2 linked regions of the Streptomonospora nanhaiensis genome follow. Each later gene encodes a partner of the first gene's protein in a complex. Links are inferred from orthologs where the notes say so. Each region holds a gene or a part of one and is shown in the gene's direction. Other genes may lie near its edges.

The links.
Region 2: HNR12_RS05875 (region 1) and HNR12_RS22120 share a complex: the UniProt entries of both Bacillus subtilis proteins name them as parts of the possible RNA degradosome complex. The link is inferred for Streptomonospora nanhaiensis from one-to-one orthologs.

What each region holds. Positions count from the first base shown.
Region 1 is NZ_JACCFO010000001.1:1,359,284-1,362,119, forward strand. It holds HNR12_RS05875 (6-phosphofructokinase), read left to right. Parts: upstream 1-823; coding sequence 824-1,849; downstream 1,850-2,836. Other genes in the region: glpK (glycerol kinase GlpK), read right to left, coding at 1-557; thiI (tRNA uracil 4-sulfurtransferase ThiI), read left to right, coding at 2,099-2,836. UniProt on the Bacillus subtilis protein: Catalyzes the phosphorylation of D-fructose 6-phosphate to fructose 1,6-bisphosphate by ATP, the first committing step of glycolysis.
Region 2 is NZ_JACCFO010000001.1:4,979,030-4,996,020, forward strand. The notes cover bases 2,711-5,748. They hold HNR12_RS22120 (polyribonucleotide nucleotidyltransferase), read left to right. Parts: upstream 2,711-3,093; coding sequence 3,094-5,403; downstream 5,404-5,748. Other genes in these bases: HNR12_RS22125 (M16 family metallopeptidase), read left to right, coding at 5,535-5,748. Outside these bases: tRNA pseudouridine(55) synthase TruB, read left to right, coding at 59-946; ribF (riboflavin kinase), read left to right, coding at 1,158-2,114; rpsO (30S ribosomal protein S15), read left to right, coding at 2,434-2,703; more of HNR12_RS22125, read left to right, coding at 5,749-6,869; HNR12_RS22130 (TetR/AcrR family transcriptional regulator), read left to right, coding at 7,062-7,679; HNR12_RS22135 (nucleoside deaminase), read right to left, coding at 7,735-8,214; HNR12_RS22140 (hypothetical protein), read right to left, coding at 8,439-8,654; HNR12_RS22145 (VOC family protein), read right to left, coding at 8,824-9,216; HNR12_RS22150 (VOC family protein), read right to left, coding at 9,245-9,622; HNR12_RS22155 (MFS transporter), read right to left, coding at 9,734-11,326; HNR12_RS22160 (hypothetical protein), read right to left, coding at 11,693-12,046; HNR12_RS22165 (hypothetical protein), read right to left, coding at 12,110-12,406; HNR12_RS22170 (hypothetical protein), read right to left, coding at 12,412-13,650; HNR12_RS22175 (MFS transporter), read left to right, coding at 14,082-15,320; HNR12_RS22180 (acyl-CoA dehydrogenase family protein), read right to left, coding at 15,358-16,587. UniProt on the Bacillus subtilis protein: Involved in mRNA degradation. Catalyzes the phosphorolysis of single-stranded polyribonucleotides processively in the 3'- to 5'-direction. Necessary for competence development in Bacillus subtilis.

The sequences.
Region 1 (2,836 bases):
TAGAGCAGGGTGCGCGAGGCGTTGGAGGCGTCGGTGACGTGGCGCGCCCCGGCGGTCATGCGGCTGATGATGTAGGAGTCGACGGTGCCGGCCACGGTGTCGCCGGACTCCACCCCGCTCCAGGCGCGCTTGTCGTTGCGGCTCATCCAGGTGAGCTTGGTGGCGGTGAAGTAGGGGTCCAGCCGCAGGCCGGTGACCTGGGTCACGCGCTCCTCGTGGCCGGCGTCGCGCAGTTCGGCGCAGATCCCGGCGGTGCGGCGGTCCTGCCACACGATGGCTCTGCGCGGTGCCCCGCCCCGCTTGCGGCTCCACAGCACGGCGGTCTCGCGCTGGTTGGTGATACCGATGCAGGTGGGCTGGGCCTCGGTGCCGTCCAGCGCGGTCTGGCACGCGGAGAGGGTGGCCTGCCAGATCTCCTCGGGTACGTGCTCGACCCACCCCGACTCGGGATAATGCTGAGCGAACTCCTGGTAACCCCGGGCGAGAACGGCGCCGTTCTCATCCACGATGAGGGCGGTGACACCGGTGGTTCCGGCGTCGATCGCGAGGACGGTCATGGGTTGGCCTCCAGCACGTTGGACGACTATGGTCTAGACCATGCGGACGGTGTGAACGGAGGCACCGGCCCCCGCTCCCAGACATCACCCGAGGGGTCTACCCGGGGGTGCGGGGCTTGCAACGCGCACCGGACGTCTTCCGTGACACCGGTCACATTCTCGCTGCCGGGCCGGCAGCGGGCGACCCCGGGGTCCGCAACGCCTGGAGGCGCCCCGCGCCGGCCATGGCAGTCAGGGTTTTGTCATTGAATTCGAGGAGTACGCGCATGCGAGTCGGGGTGCTGACCGGCGGCGGTGACTGCCCGGGGCTGAACGCGGTGATCCGCGCGGTGGTCCGCAAGGGAATCAAGGACTACGGCTACGAGTTCGTGGGGTTCCGCGACGGCTGGCGCGGCCCGCTTGAGGGCGACACCATGCCCCTGGACCGGGCGGCGGTCAGCGGGATCCTCCCGCGCGGCGGCACGATCCTGGGCTCCTCCCGCACCAACCTCATGAAGATCGAGGGCGGGGTCGAGCGGGTCAAGGCCAACATGGCCGAACTGGGCATCGACGCCCTGGTCGCCATCGGCGGCGAGGACACCCTGGGCGTGGCCACCCAGCTCACCGACCGCGACGTCAAGGTCGTGGGCGTGCCCAAGACCATCGACAACGACCTCAACGCCACCGACTTCACCTTCGGCTTCGACACCGCCGTCAACATCGCCACCGAGGCGATCGACCGGCTGCACACCACCGCGGAGTCCCACCACCGCGCGCTGGTCGTGGAGGTCATGGGCCGCCACGCCGGGTGGATCGCCCTGCACTCGGGCATGGCCGCCGGCGCCAACGTCATCCTCATCCCCGAGCGGCCCTTCGACATCGACCAGGTCGTGGCGCACGTCGAGAGCCGCTTCAAGACCAACTACGCCCCCATCATCGTCGTCGCCGAGGGCGCCCACCCCAAGGACGGCCAGATGGAGCTGTCCACCGGCGAGAAGGACGCCTTCGGCCACGTCCGGCTGGGCGGTATCGGCCAGCGCCTGGCCGACGAGATCGAGTCGCGCACCGGCAAGGAGGCGCGCTCGGTCGTGCTGGGCCACGTGCAGCGCGGCGGCACCCCCTCGGCGTTCGACCGCGTGCTGGCCACCCGCCTGGGCGTCAACGCCATCGACGCCGTCCACGACGGCGACTTCGGCAAGATGGTCGCCCTGCAGGGCACCGACATCGTGCGCGTGGACCTGTCGGCGGCCACCGAGAAGCTGAAGACCGTCCCCACCGAGCGCTACGAGGAGGCCGAGGTCTTCTTCGGCTGACCGCGGGGGCGCGGCCCGGCCGCGCACCACGGGGGCGACCGGCGGCGGCGCGCGAGGCCACTTCGCGCGCCGCCGTCGGCGTGCGGCCGGTGCGGCGCCCGCCTCTGCCGATCGGGAATCGGCTTGTCCCGACCGGTCGTTGGGATGTTCGATACTGGGATATCACCCGCCGACGCGGGCGCGGCCGTCTCCACGGCCGCCCGCGCGCCCCGGGTTCCCCGCACGCGATCGATCTCAGGAGCCGCCGCCATGGCCGTCATGTCCGAGCCCGAGGCCGTCGACGGGCGCGAGGCCGCCGAAGCCGCCGTCCCGGTGCGGTCCGCCTCCGGACCGCACGAGCTGTGCGTGCTGATGAAACTCGGCGAGATCGTGCTCAAGGGCAGCAACCGCCGCCTGTTCGAGCGCCGCCTGCACAACAACATCCGCGCCGCCGCGCGCGGCCTGGGCGAGATCAAGCTGACCCAGCGCGGCGCGGGCGTCATCATCGTCCGCATGCCCGGCGGCTCCGACCTGGAGGTCGCCGAACTCGCCGAGCGCATGCGCAACGTCATGGGCGTGGTGTGGGTGCACCTGGTGCGCCGCGTGCCCAAGGACCTCGACACCGTCACCGCCACCGCCGTCGCCGCGCTGGCCGACCGCACCGGCACCTTCGCGGTCAAGGCGCGCCGCCGCGACAAGCGGTTCCCGCTGACCTCCTCCGAGATCGCCCGGCACGTGGGTTCGGCCGTGGTCGCCGCGCACGGCCTGCCCGTCGACCTCAAGCGGCCGGCCAACACGGTGGCCATCGAGGTCGACAAGGACGAGGTGTTCGTCTTCACCGACGGCATCCCCGGCCAGGGCGGCCTGCCGGTGGGCATGAGCGGGCGCGCGCTGGTGCTGCTGTCGGGCGGCATCGACTCCCCCGTCGCCGCGCACCGGATGATGCGCCGCGGCCTCAAGGTCGACTACCTGCACTTCTCCGGCATGCCGTTCACCGGCCCGGAGTCC
Region 2 (16,991 bases), 3.6 Mb from region 1 along the record:
GTGCCGCGCCCCGCGCGGTACGGCCCGCCCCCCACCACACGAGGAAACCCGAGCCCGCATGACCGATAGCGGTGTCGTCATCGTCGACAAGCCCGCCGACTGGACCTCCCACGACGTCGTCGCCCGGACCCGGCGGCTGGCCGGCACCCGCAAGGTGGGCCACGCCGGCACGCTCGACCCCATGGCCACCGGCGTGCTGGTGCTCGGCATCAACAAGGGCACCAAGCTTCTGGGCCACCTCACCCTCACCGAGAAGGTGTACACCGCCACGATGCGGCTGGGCCTGACCACCAACACCGACGACGCCGAGGGCGTGCCCGGTGTGCGCACCGACGCCGCCGGTGTCGGCGACGAGGCGGTGCGCGCCGGGGCCGCCGCGCTCACCGGCACCATCCAGCAGGTGCCGCCGCAGGTCAGCGCGATCAAGGTCGACGGACGGCGCGCCTACAAGTCGGCGCGCGCCGGCGAGGAGGTCGCGCTGAAGGCGCGGCCGGTGACCGTCTCGGAGTTCGCCGTCACCGCCATCCGCCGCACGGCCGACGACGGCGGCGTGTTCGTGGACGTCGACGCCACCGTCACCTGCTCCAGCGGCACCTACATCCGGGCTCTGGCCCGCGACCTGGGTGCCGCGCTCGGTGTGGGCGGACACCTCACGGCGCTGCGCCGCACCCGCGTGGGGCCCTACGGCCTGGACCAGGCCCGCACCCTGGAGCAGTTGGCCGAGGAGTTCACCGCCGTGCCGCTGGCCCAGGCCGTGGCGGCGGCCTTCCCGGTGCGCGTGCTCAGCGCCGAGGAGGCGCGGCGCGTGGCCCACGGCAACCGCATCCCGCCCGGCGAGCTGGGCCCCGGCCCGGTGGGGCTGTTCGCGCCCGACGGCAGCGTGGTCGCGCTCGCCGAGGACCGGCCCGGCTACAGCAAGCCGATCGTGGTCTTCGCGGGCGGCTGAGCCCGCCCCGCCCGCCTGCGGGGCGCCGCCCGTCGGCGGGTTCGGCCCTGTCGTCCCCCTTCGGCCTCCCCCCGACCCCCCGGCGTGCCGTGCACCACCCGCGCCGTCGCGCCGCGCCCCGGCGCCGGGCGATACGGTGGCTGTGGCCCCGCGGCCCAGCGCCGCGCCGGGCCTTCTTCCACCCACCGCGCTCGGAGGGGAGCTGTTGGACGTGCGGCCGTGGCACGGGCTGGATGAGGTGCCCCGCGACTGGGGCGGGTCGGTCGTGGCGGCCGGCGTGTTCGACGGCGTGCACCGCGGTCACCAGGCCGTCCTCGCCGCCGCCGTGGAGCGGTCCCGCGCGCTGGGCCTGCCGGTCGTGGCGGTGGTGCTGGAGCCCGGATTCGGCGGGGCCGGACCGGACGCCGCGCCCCCGGCGGTGCTCACCCCGATCGACCGGCGCGCCGAGCTGCTGGCCGCCCTCGGCGCCGCGGCGGTGTGCGTGCTGCCGGCCTCCGCCGGGGCGGCCGCCCCCGAGCCCGCGCTGTTCGTGCGGCGCGTCCTGGTCGAGCGCCTGGGCGCGGCGGCGGTCGCGGTCGGCGACGGCGGCCTCGACCTGGGCCGCGGCGCCGCGATCGGCGCCGAGGAGCTGCGCGGGCTGGGCGAGCGCCACGGGTTCGCCGTGGACGTGGTGGCCCCGGTCGGCGGCGCCGAGCCGGTCACCTCCGAGCGCGTGCGCGCCCTGCTGGAGGCGGGCGACGCCGACGCCGCGCGGGAGGCCCTGGGGCGTCCGCACCGGGTCGAGGGGGTGGTGGTGCACGGTGCGGCGCGCGGGCGCGAGCTGCTGGGGTTCCCCACCGCCAACCTGGAGTGCCCGCCGGGCACGGCCGTGCCCGGCGACGGCGTCTACGCCGGGCGCATGCTGCTGACGGAGCCCGCGCCCGGGGCGGCCGAGACGGCGTGGCCGGCGGCGATCTCGGTGGGCACCAACCCCACGTTCGAGGGTGCGGCGCGCACGGTCGAGGGCTACGCCCTGGACCGCGACGACCTCGACCTCTACGGCCGGCGCATGGCCATGGAGTTCACCCACCGCATCCGCGGCCAGCGCAGGTTCGCCAGTGTGGACGAGCTGATCGAGGCCATGGGCCGCGACGTGGACCGCGCGCGGGAGCTGGCGGGCGAGGGCTGACCGCCGGCGCGGCGGGCCGCTGGGCGCCCGACGCGGGGGCCCAACCCCCGCCGTCCGCCGGTAGGGGGGACGGCGGGTGCGAACGTCCGGTAGACTGCCAGGAGCCTGTTTACGAGCCGCGCAGTGCTGCCCGCCGGACCCCGGCCGGGCGAAGGCGACCGGGGCGCGGTACCCGCTGAGTACACGCGGGGGTTTCCTCTGGTCCGCTGAACGGTGACTGTTCGTACGCGTGGTCACCGGACCCCACCCGCGGGGCGCACACCGCCCCGAAGAGTGCGGGCATGTTGATGTCTGCGTACCGATACCGAGAAGGAGCGCCGTGTCGATCGACACCGCCACCAAGCAGAAGATCATCGCCGAGTACGCCACCCAGGAGGGTGACACCGGCTCCCCCGAGGTCCAGGTCGCGCTGCTCACGCACCGCATCACCGAGCTGACCGAGCACCTCAAGACCCACAAGCACGACCACCACAGCCGCCGCGGGCTGCTGCTGATGGTCGGCCGCCGCCGCCGCCTGCTGAAGTACATCCAGAAGCAGGACATCGAGCGCTACCGCGACCTGATCCGGCGGCTCGGCCTGCGCCGCTAGGCACACCGACCCGGGGGAGTGGCCACGGCCACTCCCTTTCTTAGTAGTGTGGTGGTGACCGCCGCCGTCGTGGCCAGCGGGTATCGTCCGCAGTGTCGGCCGTGCCCCTGCCGTGCCACCGGTGGCGGCCACCCACAACCGCATAACGCACAACTGGCAACAAGCGCTCCCGCGCACCCACCGCGGCTGCCGCGTCGAGGCCGGTCCTCGGTAGTGGCCTCCGGCCCGCCCCACACGGGCGCGCCGCGGGCTTCGATCGATGGCCGGCCGTAAGCGGCCCGCGGCGCTCGCCCTTCGAGCACCGCCGGCCGCCGCGACTCGACGAACCCTCCGGGGCACGGACGCGGGGCACACCGACACACCTGTTTCCGTGTTAGTAGGAGGACGCCCATGGAGGGCGCGTATTCCGCCGAGGCCGTGATCGACAACGGCGCCTTCGGCACCCGTACCATCCGCTTCGAGACCGGCCGCCTCGCCAAGCAGGCCGCCGGCTCGGCCGTCGCCTACCTCGACGGCGAGACCATGGTCCTGTCGGCGACCACGGCCTCAAAGCGGCCCAAGGAGAACCTCGACTTCTTCCCCCTGACGGTGGACGTCGAGGAGCGCATGTACGCGGCGGGCCGCATCCCCGGCTCGTTCTTCCGCCGCGAGGGGCGCCCGTCCGAGGACGCCATCCTCACCTGCCGGCTGATCGACCGCCCGTTGCGCCCGTCCTTCAAGAGCGGCTTGCGCAACGAGATCCAGATCGTCGAGACGATCATGGCGCTGCACCCCGAGCACCTCTACGACGTCGTGGCCATCAACGCCGCCTCGATGTCCACCCAGCTCGCGGGGCTGCCCTTCTCCGGCCCCATCGGCGGCGTGCGCGTCGCGCTGATCGAGGGCCAGTGGGTCGCGTTCCCCACCCACACCGAGCTGCAGAGCGCCACGTTCGACATGGTCGTGGCCGGCCGGGTGCTGGAGGACGGCGACGTCGCGATCATGATGGTCGAGGCCGAGTCCACCGTGAACACCCTCAAGCTGGTGTCGGAGGGCGCGGTCGGCCCCAACGAGCAGTCGGTGGCCGAGGGCCTTGAGGCGGCCAAGCCGTTCATCAAGGTGCTGTGCCGGGCGCAGAGCGCCCTGGCCGAGCAGGCGGCCAAGGAGGTCGCCGAGTTCCCGATCTTCGTGGACTACGAGGACGACGCCTACGCCGCCGTCGAGTCCGCCGTGCGCGACCAGCTCGCCGAGGCGCTGACCATCGCCGACAAGCAGGAGCGCGAGTCCGAGCTGGACCGGGTCAAGACCCTGGCCGCCGAGAAGCTCGGCGAGGACTTCGAGGGCCGCGAGAAGGAGATCAGCGCGGCGTTCCGCGCGCTGAGCAAGAAGCTCATGCGCGAGCGCGTGCTGCGCGACAAGGTCCGCATCGACGGCCGCGGCCCCAAGGACATCCGCCAGCTCAGCGCCGAGGTCGGCGTGCTGCCGCGGGTGCACGGCTCGGCCCTGTTCGAGCGCGGCGAGACCCAGATCCTGGGTGTCACCACGCTGAACATGCTGCGCATGGAGCAGATGGTCGACACGCTCAACCCCGAGCGGACCAAGCGCTACATGCACAACTACAACTTCCCGCCGTACTCCACCGGCGAGACCGGGCGCGTGGGCTCGCCCAAGCGCCGCGAGATCGGCCACGGCGCGCTCGCCGAGCGGGCGCTGCTGCCGGTGCTGCCCTCGCGCGAGGAGTTTCCCTACGCCATCCGCCAGGTCTCCGAGGCCATCGGCTCCAACGGCTCCACCTCGATGGGGTCGGTCTGCGCCTCGACGATGTCGCTGATGCAGGCCGGCGTGCCGCTGAAGGACATGGTCTCGGGCATCGCCATGGGCATGGTCAGCGAGGGCGACGAGTACGTCACCCTCACCGACATCCTCGGCGCCGAGGACGCCTTCGGCGACATGGACTTCAAGGTGGCCGGCACCCGCGAGCTGATCACCGCGCTGCAGCTCGACACCAAGCTCGACGGCATCCCCGCCTCGCAGCTGGCGCAGGCGCTGCAGCAGGCGCGCGGCGCCCGCCTGGCCATCCTGGACGTCATGCAGGAGGCCATCGAGCGCCCGGCCGAGATGAGCCCGCACGCGCCGCGCATCCTCACCGTCAAGGTCCCGGTCGACAAGATCGGCGAGGTCATCGGCCCCAAGGGCAAGATGATCAACTCGATCCAGGACGAGACCGGCGCCGACATCACGATCGAGGACGACGGCACCATCTACATCGGTGCCACCGACGGCCCCTCCGCCGAGGCCGCGCGCGACACCATCAACAGCATCGCCAACCCGACCATGCCGGAGGTCGGCGACCGCTACCTGGGCACGGTCGTCAAGACCACCGCCTTCGGGGCGTTCGTCTCCCTGCTGCCGGGCAAGGACGGCCTGCTGCACATCTCGCAGATCCGCAAGCTGCACGGCGGCAAGCGGATCGAGAACCTGGACGACGTCATCAGCATCGGCGAGAAGATCCAGGTCGAGATCCGCGAGATCGACGACCGCGGCAAGCTGTCGCTGGTGCCGGTCGAGGTGGTCGAGGCCGAGGCCGCGGCGTCCAACGGCGCCGAGCCCGCGGCCGGCGACTCCGCTCCGGCGGCCGAGCCCGCCGAGGACGCCCCGGCCGAGGGCGGCGGCGAGCAGCGCCGCCGGCGGCGCACCCGCAGCCGCAGCGAGAACACCTGATCCGCGCCTATGATCGGTGGGGCGGTCGCACCCGGCAGGGTGCGACCGCCCCGCGTCGTTTCCCCGCGCCGCCCGCCGCCGGGCCGCGGGCGGCGGCGCCCGACCGTGGCGCGCAACCGAGGAAGGCCCGTATGAGTTCTGTGCCCATCGCCGCCGAGCAGGAGCCCGGCAGCACCATCACCCTGCTGGAACCCGGTGACGGTTCCGGGCTGGTGCGGCGCACGGTCCTGCCCGGGGGCCTGCGTGTGGTCACCGAGGCCATGCCGGGGGTGCGCTCGGCGGCGTTCGGGATCTCGGCCACCACCGGTTCCCGCGACGAGGACGGCGAGCACGCCGGTGCCGCGCACTTTTTGGAGCACCTGCTGTTCAAGGGCACCCGGCGGCGCGACGCCATGGAGATCTCCGCGCTGCTGGACAGTGTGGGCGCCGACCACAACGCCTACACCACCAAGGAGCACACCTGCTACTACGCCAAGGTGCTGGACCGCGACCTGCCGCTGGCCATCGACGTGGTCGGCGACATGGTGGCCAACTCCGTCCTGGACCCCGGTGAGGTCGAGACCGAGCGCGGCGTGATCCTTGAGGAGATCGCCATGAACGAGGACGAGCCCGGCGACCTCATCGACGACGTCTTCGCCGCGCACGTCTACGGCGACACCGCGCTGGGCCGGCCCATCCTGGGCACCAACGAGACCATCGCCAAGCTTAGCCGCGACCGGATCTTCGAGCAGTACCGCGACGCCTACGTGCCGGGCGAGCTGATCGTGGCGGCGGCCGGCAACCTCGACCACGACACCGTGGTGGAGCAGGTCCGGGCGGTCTTCGCCGAGCAGTCGGCGGCGGCGGGCGACGCCCGCCCGGCGCGCCCGCGCATCGGCGGCGGCCCCGTGGCCGTGCACGCCGGCTCCCGCCTGGTGTCCCGCGACACCGAGCAGGCGCACCTGATCCTGGGCCGCGAGGGCCTGCCGCGCACCGATCCGCGCTGGTACGCGCTGCGGGTGCTGGGCTCGGCGCTGGGCGGCGGGATGTCCTCCCGGCTGTTCCAGGAGGTCCGCGAGAAGCGCGGCCTGGCCTACTCCGTGCAGGCGTTCCACAACTCCTACGCCGACACCGGCGTCTTCCAGGTCTACGCGGGCTGCCTGCCCGACAAGATCGACGAGGTGCTGTCGGTGTGCCGCGAGGAGCTGGCCAAGGCCGCCGCGTCGGGGATCAGCCCCGAGGAGCTGGAGCGCGCCAAGGGCCAGATCAAGGGCTCGTGGGTGCTGGGCACCGAGGGCAGCAACTCCCGCATGGGCCGGCTGACCGTGCACGAGCTGGGCTACCCGCGGCACTTCTCGCTGGACGACGACCTCGCGCTGTTCGACGCGGTCACCGCCGACGACGTCGCCGAGGTCGCCGCCGAGGTGCTGGGCCGCCCCGAGGCCCTGGCGGTGATCGGCCCCTACGACGAGGGCCGCTCCTTCTGAGGCCCGGGCGTGCGGCCGGGCCGCCCGGCCGCACGCGCCCCTCCGCGCCCCCGCTCACCCCGGAGCAAGATCACGAACACGGACCGTCCGGGATACGATCGGGAGACCGGTGCCCGAAGCGGCCCCTGTGCGCCGTATGTGTCGGGTGACCGGTTTGGACGGGGCTGTGGGCGCGGAAGGGCGGGATCGGGCGTGGGGGACGACCAGAGCCGGCTGGGACCGGCCCGGCCGGGCGCCGAGCGGCCGCTGCGGGCCGACGCCCGGCGCAACCGGGCGCGCGTGCTGGAGGTCGCCAACGCGGTGTTCGCCGCCGAGGGGCTGTCGGTGCCCGTGCACGAGATCGCCCGGCGTGCGGGTGTGGGCACCGGGACGGTCAGCCGGCACTTCCCGACCAAGGAGGCGCTGTTCGCGGCCGTGCTGGCCGACCGGCTGGAGCGCTACGCGGCGCGCGCCGACGAACTGGCCGAGGCCGACGACCCCGGGGCCGCGTTCTTCGCGTTCTTCGCGTTCCTGGTCGAGGAGGGCGCGCTCGACCGGGGGCTGACCGACGCCCTGGTGGGCAGCGGAATCGACAAGAGCGCCCTGTCGGCCCAGGGCCGCGGCGTGATGGGCGCGCTGGGCCGGCTGCTCACCCGCGCACAGCAGGCCGGCGCGGTGCGCGGCGACGTCGGCATCACCGAGGTGCGGTCCCTGCTGGTGGGGTGCCTGTCGCGCAGGGCCGGCCGCGAGGACGGCGCCGACGGCGAGGACGCCGAGGCCGGCCGGCGCATGGTGGCCGTGGTCCGCGACGGCCTGCGCGCCCGGGGCTGAGCACGCGGGGCGCGGGCCGCGCCGGCGGCCGCGCCCCGCGCGCTCGGCGCCGGGATCAGGCGCGGCCGTGGAACCGGCGCTGGAGTTCGCGGACCTGGGCGTCCAGGCCGGGCACCGGGCCCTCGACCACCACTCCGGGGGCGACCTCGTTGACCGGAAGCGGGCGCACCGGCGGGGCGGGCACCCCCCACTCGGTCAGCCACGCGGTGAGCTGCGCCGAGGAGCTGATGTAGACGATGCGGCCCAGGCCCACCCAGGCGTGGGCGGCGGCGCACATGGGGCAGTGCTCGCCGGAGGTGTAGACGGTGGAGGCGGCACGCTCGGCGGGGGCGAGGTGCGCGGCCGACCAGCGGGCCAGTTCGAACTCGGGGTGGCGGGTGTGGTCGCCCCCGGCCACGCGGTTGCGGTCCTCGCCGAGCACGGTGCCGTCGGGGCCGACCAGGACGGATCCGAACGGCTCGTCGCCGTCCTCCAGCGCCTCGGTGGCCAGTTCCACGCAGCGGTGCAGGTAGGTCAGTTCGGAATCGGACACCACGGCGGCCTCCTGGCGGGGTGTGTGCGGACGGGACGGCGGCGGGGCCGCCGACCCGCATCCTAGGGAGTGTTCTACGGACGCTCGCCCCGCTGCGCGGCGCCCCGGGGAGGGATGCTCGCTCTCGCCGCTTCTCGTCGGTCGGCAGGGAACCACCCTGACTCCCTCCTGGGCCTTGCGAGAGCGGCACCGGTCCCTGCTCTGCCGCGCCGAGGGCCCCGGGGCGGCTACCAGGTGGGGAGCTCCCGGCGCATCAGCTCGGCCCAGCGCTCGTCGACGCGGGCGGGGTCGAGGTGGATCCGGGCGCCGCTCGCGCGCGGGCCGGCGGGCCCCGCCGCGGGGGCCGCCTCCAGCGGCAGGACGAGGGGGCACAGCCACGCCGCGCCCGCGAGGAGTCCGCGCGCCGCGGAGCGGACCGCGCGCCAGGTGACCGACGTCAGCATGTGCGCGTGTGTACCCGCTCGGGCGGGCGCGCAACCGTCCCGGGCGCGGGGCGGGCGGTCGCGGAGGGGTGGAACGGCGCTGCCCCCGCCCCGGTGGCGGGGCGGGGGCCGGCGGGCCGCCACGGCCGCGCGCGGCCGTCCGTCCGGCGGCCGTCGGGGACCCCGTGCGCTACGGCTCCTGGAGCACGGAGAGGATGTTCCCGGCGGGGTCGGTGAACCAGGCGATCGAGGGCCCGCCGCCGCGCGCCCGGGCGATTCCCTTGCCGTCCTGGTCGAAGCCGGGAGAGCGCAGGAACGCCACGCCGCGCGCCGCGAGGCCGTCGACGGCCTCGTCGATGTCCTCGACCGCGAAGTTCAGGACGGTGTAGGCGGCGGGCGTGAAGTCGGGCTTGGGATAGACCAGGACCTGCGCGCCGCCGGGCAGGCGCAGGGCGAGCAGGCCGTGCTCCTCCATGCCCGGGACCGGTTCCACGGTCAGTCCGAGGGTGTCGCGGTAGAACGCTGCGGCCGCGGCGGTGTCGTCCACCGCGAACCCGCTGTAGGCCGTGCTGTCGGCGAGCATGCCGGCTCCCTTCGTGGTCGGGCGGGTGCTACATGGCGGCGCGGTGCTCCTCGCTCATCTGGATGAGCTGCACGTAGTTGCCGTCGGGGTCGACGGCGGTGGCGAACAGGCTGCCGTCGCGGTCCTCCAGCGGCGCCAGCCACGTGGTGTGGAGCCGGTCGAGGCGCTCGACGGCCGCGCGGGCGTCCTCGACGTGGAAGTTGAGGATCAGCCGGCCCGGCTCGGGGTTGGCGGCGCCGACGTCGTCGCGGCTGTCGATCATCAGGTAGACCGGGCCGAACTTGAGGACGCGGTAGGACTCCACCTTGGTGTCCTCCTCGGGCGCGAGGCCTTGGGCGTACCAGGCGTGCAGGCGCTCGGGGTCGGTGCTGGACAGCAGCATGCTGTCGATGGCGGCGTGGGTCATGGTGCCTCCTTCTCACATGGTGCGGTGGGGTGCGGTTGTGCCGTCATGGGTGCCGACTCCCGCCCGGGCCGAAACTCATCGGTCGGCGGGGCGGCGGGTGGCCGCGCGGTTTCAGGGGGCGGCGGGCTCGGGGCGCGGGTCGGCGGCGTCGGCGCCGGGACCGGGCGCGGCGGCCGCGCCGGAGGCGGCGGGGCGCAGCAGGACGATCGCCAGCACGCCGAACACCGCCATCAGGACGGCGCCCGCGACGGCCGTGGTGGTGAGGCCCAGGACGAACGCCTCGCGGGCGGGGGCCAGCAGGCGCCCGGCGGTTGCGGCGGGCAGGTCGGCCGCCGCGGCGACCGCCGCCGCCAGGCTGTCGCCGACCGCGCCGGCGGTCCCGGCCGGGGCGTCGTCGGGCACCGTGATCCGGGCGCGGTAGACGGCGGTGCTCAGGCTGCCCAGCAGCGCCACGCCCAAGGCGACGCCGAACTCGCCGGCGGTCTCGGAGATCGAGGCGGCGGACCCGGCCTTGGCGGGCGGAGCGGACCCCACCACCACGTCGGCCACGAGCGCGGCGCCCGGTCCCAGGCCGAGCGAGGCGACCGCCAAGCCGGCCACCACGAGGAGCGTTCCGCTGTCGGCGTCCACCTGGGTGAGCAGCAGGAACCCGAACGCGGTGACGATCATCCCGCCGCCGATGACGTTGGCGGTGCCCACCCGGCGGGCCAGGCCGGGGGCCAGCATCGTTCCGGCGATCATCACCAGGGACGGCGCCACCAGGCGCAGGCCCGCCTCCAGCGCGGAGAGGCCCGCCACGAGCTGGAGGTACTGGGAGAGCAGCAGGAACGTGCCGCCCATGGCAACGGCGCCCATCGCCGAGACGGCGAGGCCCACCGAGAACGTCCGCCGGGTGAACAGCCGGAGGTCGAGCAGGGGGTCGGCGAGGCGGAGTTGGCGCCGGACGAACACCGCGCCCACCACCGCGCCCGCGGCGACGGCGGCGGCCGGGACCGGGGAGAGGCCGTGGGCGGCGGACTCCTTGATGCCGTAGACGACGGGCAGGATGGCGGCGAGCGACAGGGCCACGCTGACCGGGTCGAGCCGGCCGGCGGCGGGGTCGCGGTGCTCCGGCAGCAGCAGCGGCGCGGTGACCAGCAGCAGCACCATGACGGGCACGCCGAGCAGGAACACCGATCCCCACCAGAACCACTCCAGGAGCACCCCGCCCACCACGGGGCCGATGGAGGTGCCGCCCATGAAGCAGCTCGCCCACACCGCGATGGCCACGCCGCGCTGGCGGGGGTCGCGGAACATGTTGCTGATGAGGGCGAGGGTGGAGGGCATCAGCGTGGCGCCCGCGACGCCGAGCACGGTGCGCGCGGCGATGAGGAGGGCGGGGGTGGCGGCGTAGGCGGCCGCCGCGGAGGCGAGGCCGAACGCCGCGCCGCCGATCATGAGGAGGCGCCGGCGGCCGACGCGGTCGCCGAGGGTGCCCATCGTGACGAGGAAGCCCGCGATCATGAAGCCGTAGACGTCCATGATCCACAGCAGTTCGCTGCCGCTGGGGCGGAGGTCGGCCGTCAGGTGGGGCAGGGCGAGGTGCAGCACGCTCATGTCGAGTGACAGCAGCAGGGTCGGCAGCGCGAGCACTGCCAGCCCCAGCCATTCGCGCCGTCCCGCCCGCACCGGTGCCGCGGGGGCGGCGGTCACGCCGGTGTCCATGGCAGTCCTTTCCGGAAGGCGTTGCCGAACATGTGTTCGGCGGTCTACCGGGATGGACCCGGCGGCGGCGGAGAACTCATCGCCCCTCCGCGCGCGCGGCGACGTGACGTGCGTCTCACCAGGAGTGGGAGGAGACCGCGGCCGGGGCCCGGAGCCCGCGCGGGGCCCGGTGCGCGGCCCCGAGCGGTGGGGGCGCGGTCCGCGCGCCCCCTGCCCCGCTTCCGGGAGCCGGGCGAGGGTGAGCGGCCCCCGCACCGGCCCGCACCGGGGGCGCGCGCGAACGTGCCGCCTCCTCCGCGGCGGCAGGGCTCCGCCGCGGCTCGGACCGATAAGGCCGCCCGGCCGCCGGGCCGCCGGTGCGCGCGCTCAGTCGGTCCCGTCGGCCTCGTCGGGTTCGGCGGTGGAGGTGGACGTGGGCTCCGGCTCCGGGTAGGCGGTGGGCTCGGGGGCGGCGGGCGGCACGGTGCCCTGGAACTCGGCGGTGCCGTCCCGGGCGCCGCCGCGCTCCCCGCCGCCCCCGTCGCGGTTGTCTTCGGGCCGGGGCGTGGCGGACACCGTGACCGTCGCGGTCGCGGTGACCGGCGGCCTCGGGGGATCGGGCGCCTCGGGGCCGCCGCCCAGTCCGCCGAAGAGGGCGGTGCACGAGCCGAAGAGGAGCAGGAGCAGCACGATGATCCCGCATCCGGCCAGCACCGAAACGGGTCGGTTGCTCTGCACCATAGGCGCCTCCTCGTGTCGTGGGCGCGTCCGCGAAGGCCCGCGCGGGCGGCGCCCGCGCGGGGTTCAGTCGGCCGGTCCGCGCTCGGCGGGGCCGCCGCGGTCGGCTCCGGGGTCCTCGGTGCCGCCGTCCTCGGCGACCCGGCCCGCGATGCGGTAGTCCACGCGGACGTCGTGGTAGGTCGTGCCCGGCTCGACGCGTTCGGGCAGGTTGCGGCGGTCGCCGCCGTGGGCGGACTCGGGGTCCGGGTCGCCGGTGAAGCCCGGCACCACCGACGGCCGGCCGTGGAAGGTGACCTCCTCGGCCGTCGCCCCGGCCTCGATCTCCACGTCCGCGCGGCGCGGGCGGTCGGGTCTGGCCACCGTGCTCACCTCGCCTCGCGCGCGGCCTGGACGGCGCGGCTCACCACGGAGCCGGCGTCGCGGCCCACCTGCCGGGCCCCCGCCCGCACGCCCCGGATGCCGCGCAGCACGCGCTGCGAGGCGGTGGGCGCGGGCTCCGGCCCGCTCGTCTCCTCGGCCGGGGTGCGCTCCCGGCCTCCGGTCTGGTCGGCGCGCCGCAGCCGGGGCGCGCCGGGCACCGCCGGCCCGCGCTCCCGGCGGGGGGCCGGGCTGCCGGTGCCCCCGTCAGCGGGGGGCCGGTCGGCGCGGTGGGCGGGTTCGGGAGCGGTGTCGTAGTCGAGGCCGGGGTCGGCGGTGCCCGGGGCACCCGCCCCGGGCGCGGGCTCGCCGGCGCCCACGCCGCCGGGGCCGTCCTCGGGGCCTGATGGGGTGTCCTCGGCCGGCTCCCCGGTGTCCAGGTCGGCTTCCCCGGGCGGGGGTTCGTCGGAGGGGTAGCCCCAGACGGCGTCGGCGGCGCTCTCGGCGGAGGCCGGCGCGGCGGGCGCGGGGCCGGGGGCCGCCGGCGCGGTGCCGCCGCCCTGGGCGCCGGCGGCGGACCGCCCGGCCGCGCCCCCGGCGACCGCGTCGCCGGCCGGCCCGGCGGCGCGGTCGCCCGCACGGGCCCTCCGGCCCACCGCGTCCGCCACCGGCGCCGCCGGGGCCGCGCCGCCGCCCGCCAGGGCGCCCAGCCCGCCGGCCGCCGCCTCCGCGCCCCTGCCGAGGACGCCGGTGGCCTGCCCGGCGACGCCCCCGACCTCGTCGACCGCCGACTTCAGCGGCCCGGCCAGGCCCTCCGTGATGAGCTGCGGGTTCTCGTCGATGGTGCGCAGCACCCGCTCGATGATCGCCGCGACGTTGTCCAGCCGCACCTTGAGCCGGGCCTGCGCCTCGACCCCGCGCAGGGTCAAGGAAACCGCGCCCAGGTCGACGTCGGCGCCCACGTTGAGCCGCAGCAGGTCGCCCACCTCCGCCTGGAGCGACACGCGCGCCCGCAGGTTCTCGACGTCCAGGTCGATCTCGTCCACCGCCAGGTCGGGCACGTCCAGCAGGACGTCCGGCTCCTGGTCGGTGGCCGCGCGCTTGGCCGGTGCGGCCCGCGCGGCGCGCCCGTTGCGCGGCGCCTCACCGGTCACCCGCCGCGCCCGCACCCGCCGCTCCGGGGTTTCGCGGTCGGTCGGGGAACCGGCGCGGTCCCGGCGCGGGCCCTCCATGCCGCCTCCAGTCATGCCTGCCTCCCTGGCGGCGCGCAAAGCGGGCGCGGTGCGGTCCCGGCCGGTGCGGCGGGCCGACGCGGCTGCCTGCGGCGCCACGGTGTGCGTGTACGGCGGCGGCTGCCCGTGCCGTCCCTGGAGAAACCCTTTTGACCTGGTATTTCCCTGCCCTGGAGGCCGTCGCGGGGCGGCGGTGGGCGGCGGGGCCCGAAGCCGGGGCGAACCGCCGCCCGGCCCGGCGGGGCGCGCCCGCCCCGGTTCCCCCTCGCCCGGTCCTCTCGGCGGGGGCGCCGGTGTGCGGCGTCTCTCATCCGCCGACCGCGCCCGGAACTTCCCGCCTCCCGGCGACGACTGCTCTTATGGGCGGTGGCGGGCCCGCCCCGCCGAGTCCGCCGCCCGCCCCGCCCGCGTCCGCGCCGTCCCCACACGCCTCCGGAGCCGCCGCCATGTCCGACAGCACCCCGGCCACCCCGGCCACTCCGCCGCCGCGCGCCGACGGCGGTCCGGAGCGGGGCGCCCCCGCCGGGATCACCGTCCTGCTCACCTCGGTCATGGCGTTCTCGATGGCCCAGCTCTTCATCGTCGGCGCCCTCGGCCCCGCCCTCGTCGCCGAACTCCGCATGAGCACCACCATGCTCGGCTTCACGACCACGGTCGGCTTCGCCACGGCCGCGCTGCTCTCGCCCCTGGCCGGCCGGGTGGTCGACCGGTTCGGCGCGCGGCGCTGCCTGGTGGCGCTGCTGGTGCTCACCGCGCTGGCCCTCGCCTCGATCGGCGCCGCGCGGCACTACGCCGTGCTGCTCCTGGCGATCGCCCTGGGCGGCCTGCCGCAGGCGCTGGCCAACCCGGCCACCAACACCGTGATCCTCGCCGTGGTGCCGCCGAAGCGCCGGGGCTCGGTCACGGGGTGGAAGCAGTCGGGGGTGCAGATGGGCGCGTTCGCCGCCGGGCTGCCGGTCGCGGCGCTCGCGGCCGTCGCGGGATGGCGGTCCGCCGTGGCCTGCGCGGCCGTCGCGGCGGCCGCGGCCGCCGTGTGGGCCTGGCGCGCGGTGCCCGCCGCGCCGCCCCGCCCGGCGGGCGGGCGCCCGGCTGCGGGGCGGGTGCCGGCGTCGGTCGTCTGGCTGGCGGCGTTCTCGCTGCCGCTGGGCGGCGGCCTGGCCTCGATCAACACCTACCTGCCGCTCTTCGCCGCCGACGAACTGGGCTACCTGGAGTTCGGCGCGGCGGTCCTCGTGGCCGTGCTGGGGGTCTGCGGTATCGCGGGCCGGGTGCTGTGGGCGCGGCTGGCCGGCGGCGACGGAGCCCGCGCCGACCGGCTGCCCGTGGTGCTGGCGGCGGGCGCCGTGCTGGGTCCGGTGCTGATCGGGGTGGCGCCGCTGGTGCCCGGCGCGGGGGCGTCGGCGTGGGCGGGGGCGGTCGCCATCGGCGCCTTCGCCGTCGCCGCCAACGCCGTGTCGATGCTGATCGTGATGCGCCGCGCGGCGCCGGGCGCGGCGGGCCGCGACTCCGCCCTGGTGTCGGCGGGGTTCTTCGCGGGGTTCGCCGTGGGGCCGCCCGTCTTCGGCGCCGTCACCGAGGCGTGGGGCTTCGGCGCCGGATGGTCGGCGGTGGCGGCGCAGTTCGTGCTGGCGGCGGCCGTCGCCCTGGCCTGGCGCGCCGCCGACCGCCCGGCCGCCACCGCCTGACCGGGCGGCCCGCCGCCCGGCCGGATCGCCGCGCGGGCTAGCGCACGGCGGCGGGCGGCGCGCTCCCGGTCGCGGCGTACTGCCGCAGGAGGCGCCCGGCGAAGGACGCGATGTGGGACTCGTCGGGCCCGTCGAGGATGCGGGCCTGGCGCGCCACCCGCAGCAGCCGGGGCAGCGGGGTGTCGGGCCCGAGCCCCTCGGCGCCGTAGACCTGGACGGCGGCGTCGGTGACGGTCGAGAGCATGCGGGCGGCGGCGACCTTGGCCAGCGCGACGGCCTGGCGGGCGTCGCCGCCGGCGGCGACCTCGCGCACGGCCGCGTCGACCAGGGGGCGGGTGCCCGCGATGGCCAGGTGGGCCTCGAAGACCAGGCGGCGCACGAGCTGGTGGTCGCCCAGCGGCGGGCCGCCGCGCCCGGTGTCGGCGGCCCGGGCCAGCAGCAGCCCATAGGCGCGCTCGGCCTGCCCGGTCCAGCGCAGGCAGCGCAGCGTCCGGCCGAGGGCGACCCGCTCCGAGGCGATGGCCAGGCCCTCGCCGGGGGTGCCGAGGACGTGTTCGGCGCCGGCGCGGACGCCGTCGAGGGCGATCTCGTACTGGCCGCCCGCGCCCAGCATCGGCAGTTCGCGCTCCACGCGCACGCCGGGGAGGTCGGCGGGCAGGCAGAACATCGTCAGCCCGCCGTCGGCGCCGGCGGGGCCGACGACGCGGGCCAGGACGGTGACGAGGTCGGCCTCGGCGGCGCCGGTGATGAACCACTTGCGGCCGTCGAGCACCCAGCCGCCGCTGTCGGCCACGGCCCGCGTGCCGATCTCGGCGGGCCGCGTACCGCGCACACCCGGTTCGGTCATGGCGTAGCAGGCCCGCACCCGGCCGGCGGCGAGGTCGGCGAGGTAGCGGTGCCGCAGTTGCGGGCTGCCGTGGCGGTCGAGCATGCGGACGTCGAGCAGGCCGGCCGACCCGAGTGCCGCCGGGCCGTGGTCGCTGCGCCCCTCCTCGACGGCGACGGGCGCGTACTCGGTGAGCGAGAGGCCGCCCCCGCCCAGGCCGCGCGGCAGGGGAAGGGCCCACAGCCCGGCGTTCCTGGCGCGTTCGTTCAGCGCGGCGAGGAGGGGCCTGCGGTCGGCGCCGGGGGCGTCGAGGGCGTCCTCGGCGGGTTCGACGTGCTCGGCGACGAACGCCCGGACCCGTGCGGCGAGCCCGGGGGAGTCGTCGCCGGGGGAGCCGGGCGCGGGGCGCACGCCGGTCGCCGCCTGCTCACTGGTGCTCATGACACGGCCTTTCGCTGGCACGGACGGGACTGCGGGGGCGTGGTCGCCGGAACGGGCGGCCGGGCGTGATCGGCGGAAGGTGGCGAAGACGCGGGGACAAGCCGCGTCGGTGGGCGCAGAGTCCGTCTGCGCGGCGAGCCGGGCCTGGGTGCCGCTGGATGAACGGCGTGGTGGCGTCCCGGCGGTAGGGGGCCGGCGCGTGGCGGTCGGGGCTGTCCGTCGGTGGTGGCGAACGGTGGCGGCGCGCCCCTTCCCGCGGAGTCCGGATCCACCGCCCTTGGTGACCGAATGGTTGCCCTGGGTGGCCGGATGCGGTCTCCCCGCCATGGGCGCTGAACTGCGGAGAACGTGCCGGTGGTTGCGTCATTGCAGGCCACGGGCGTGGCGGCCAGGCCTCGTGATCA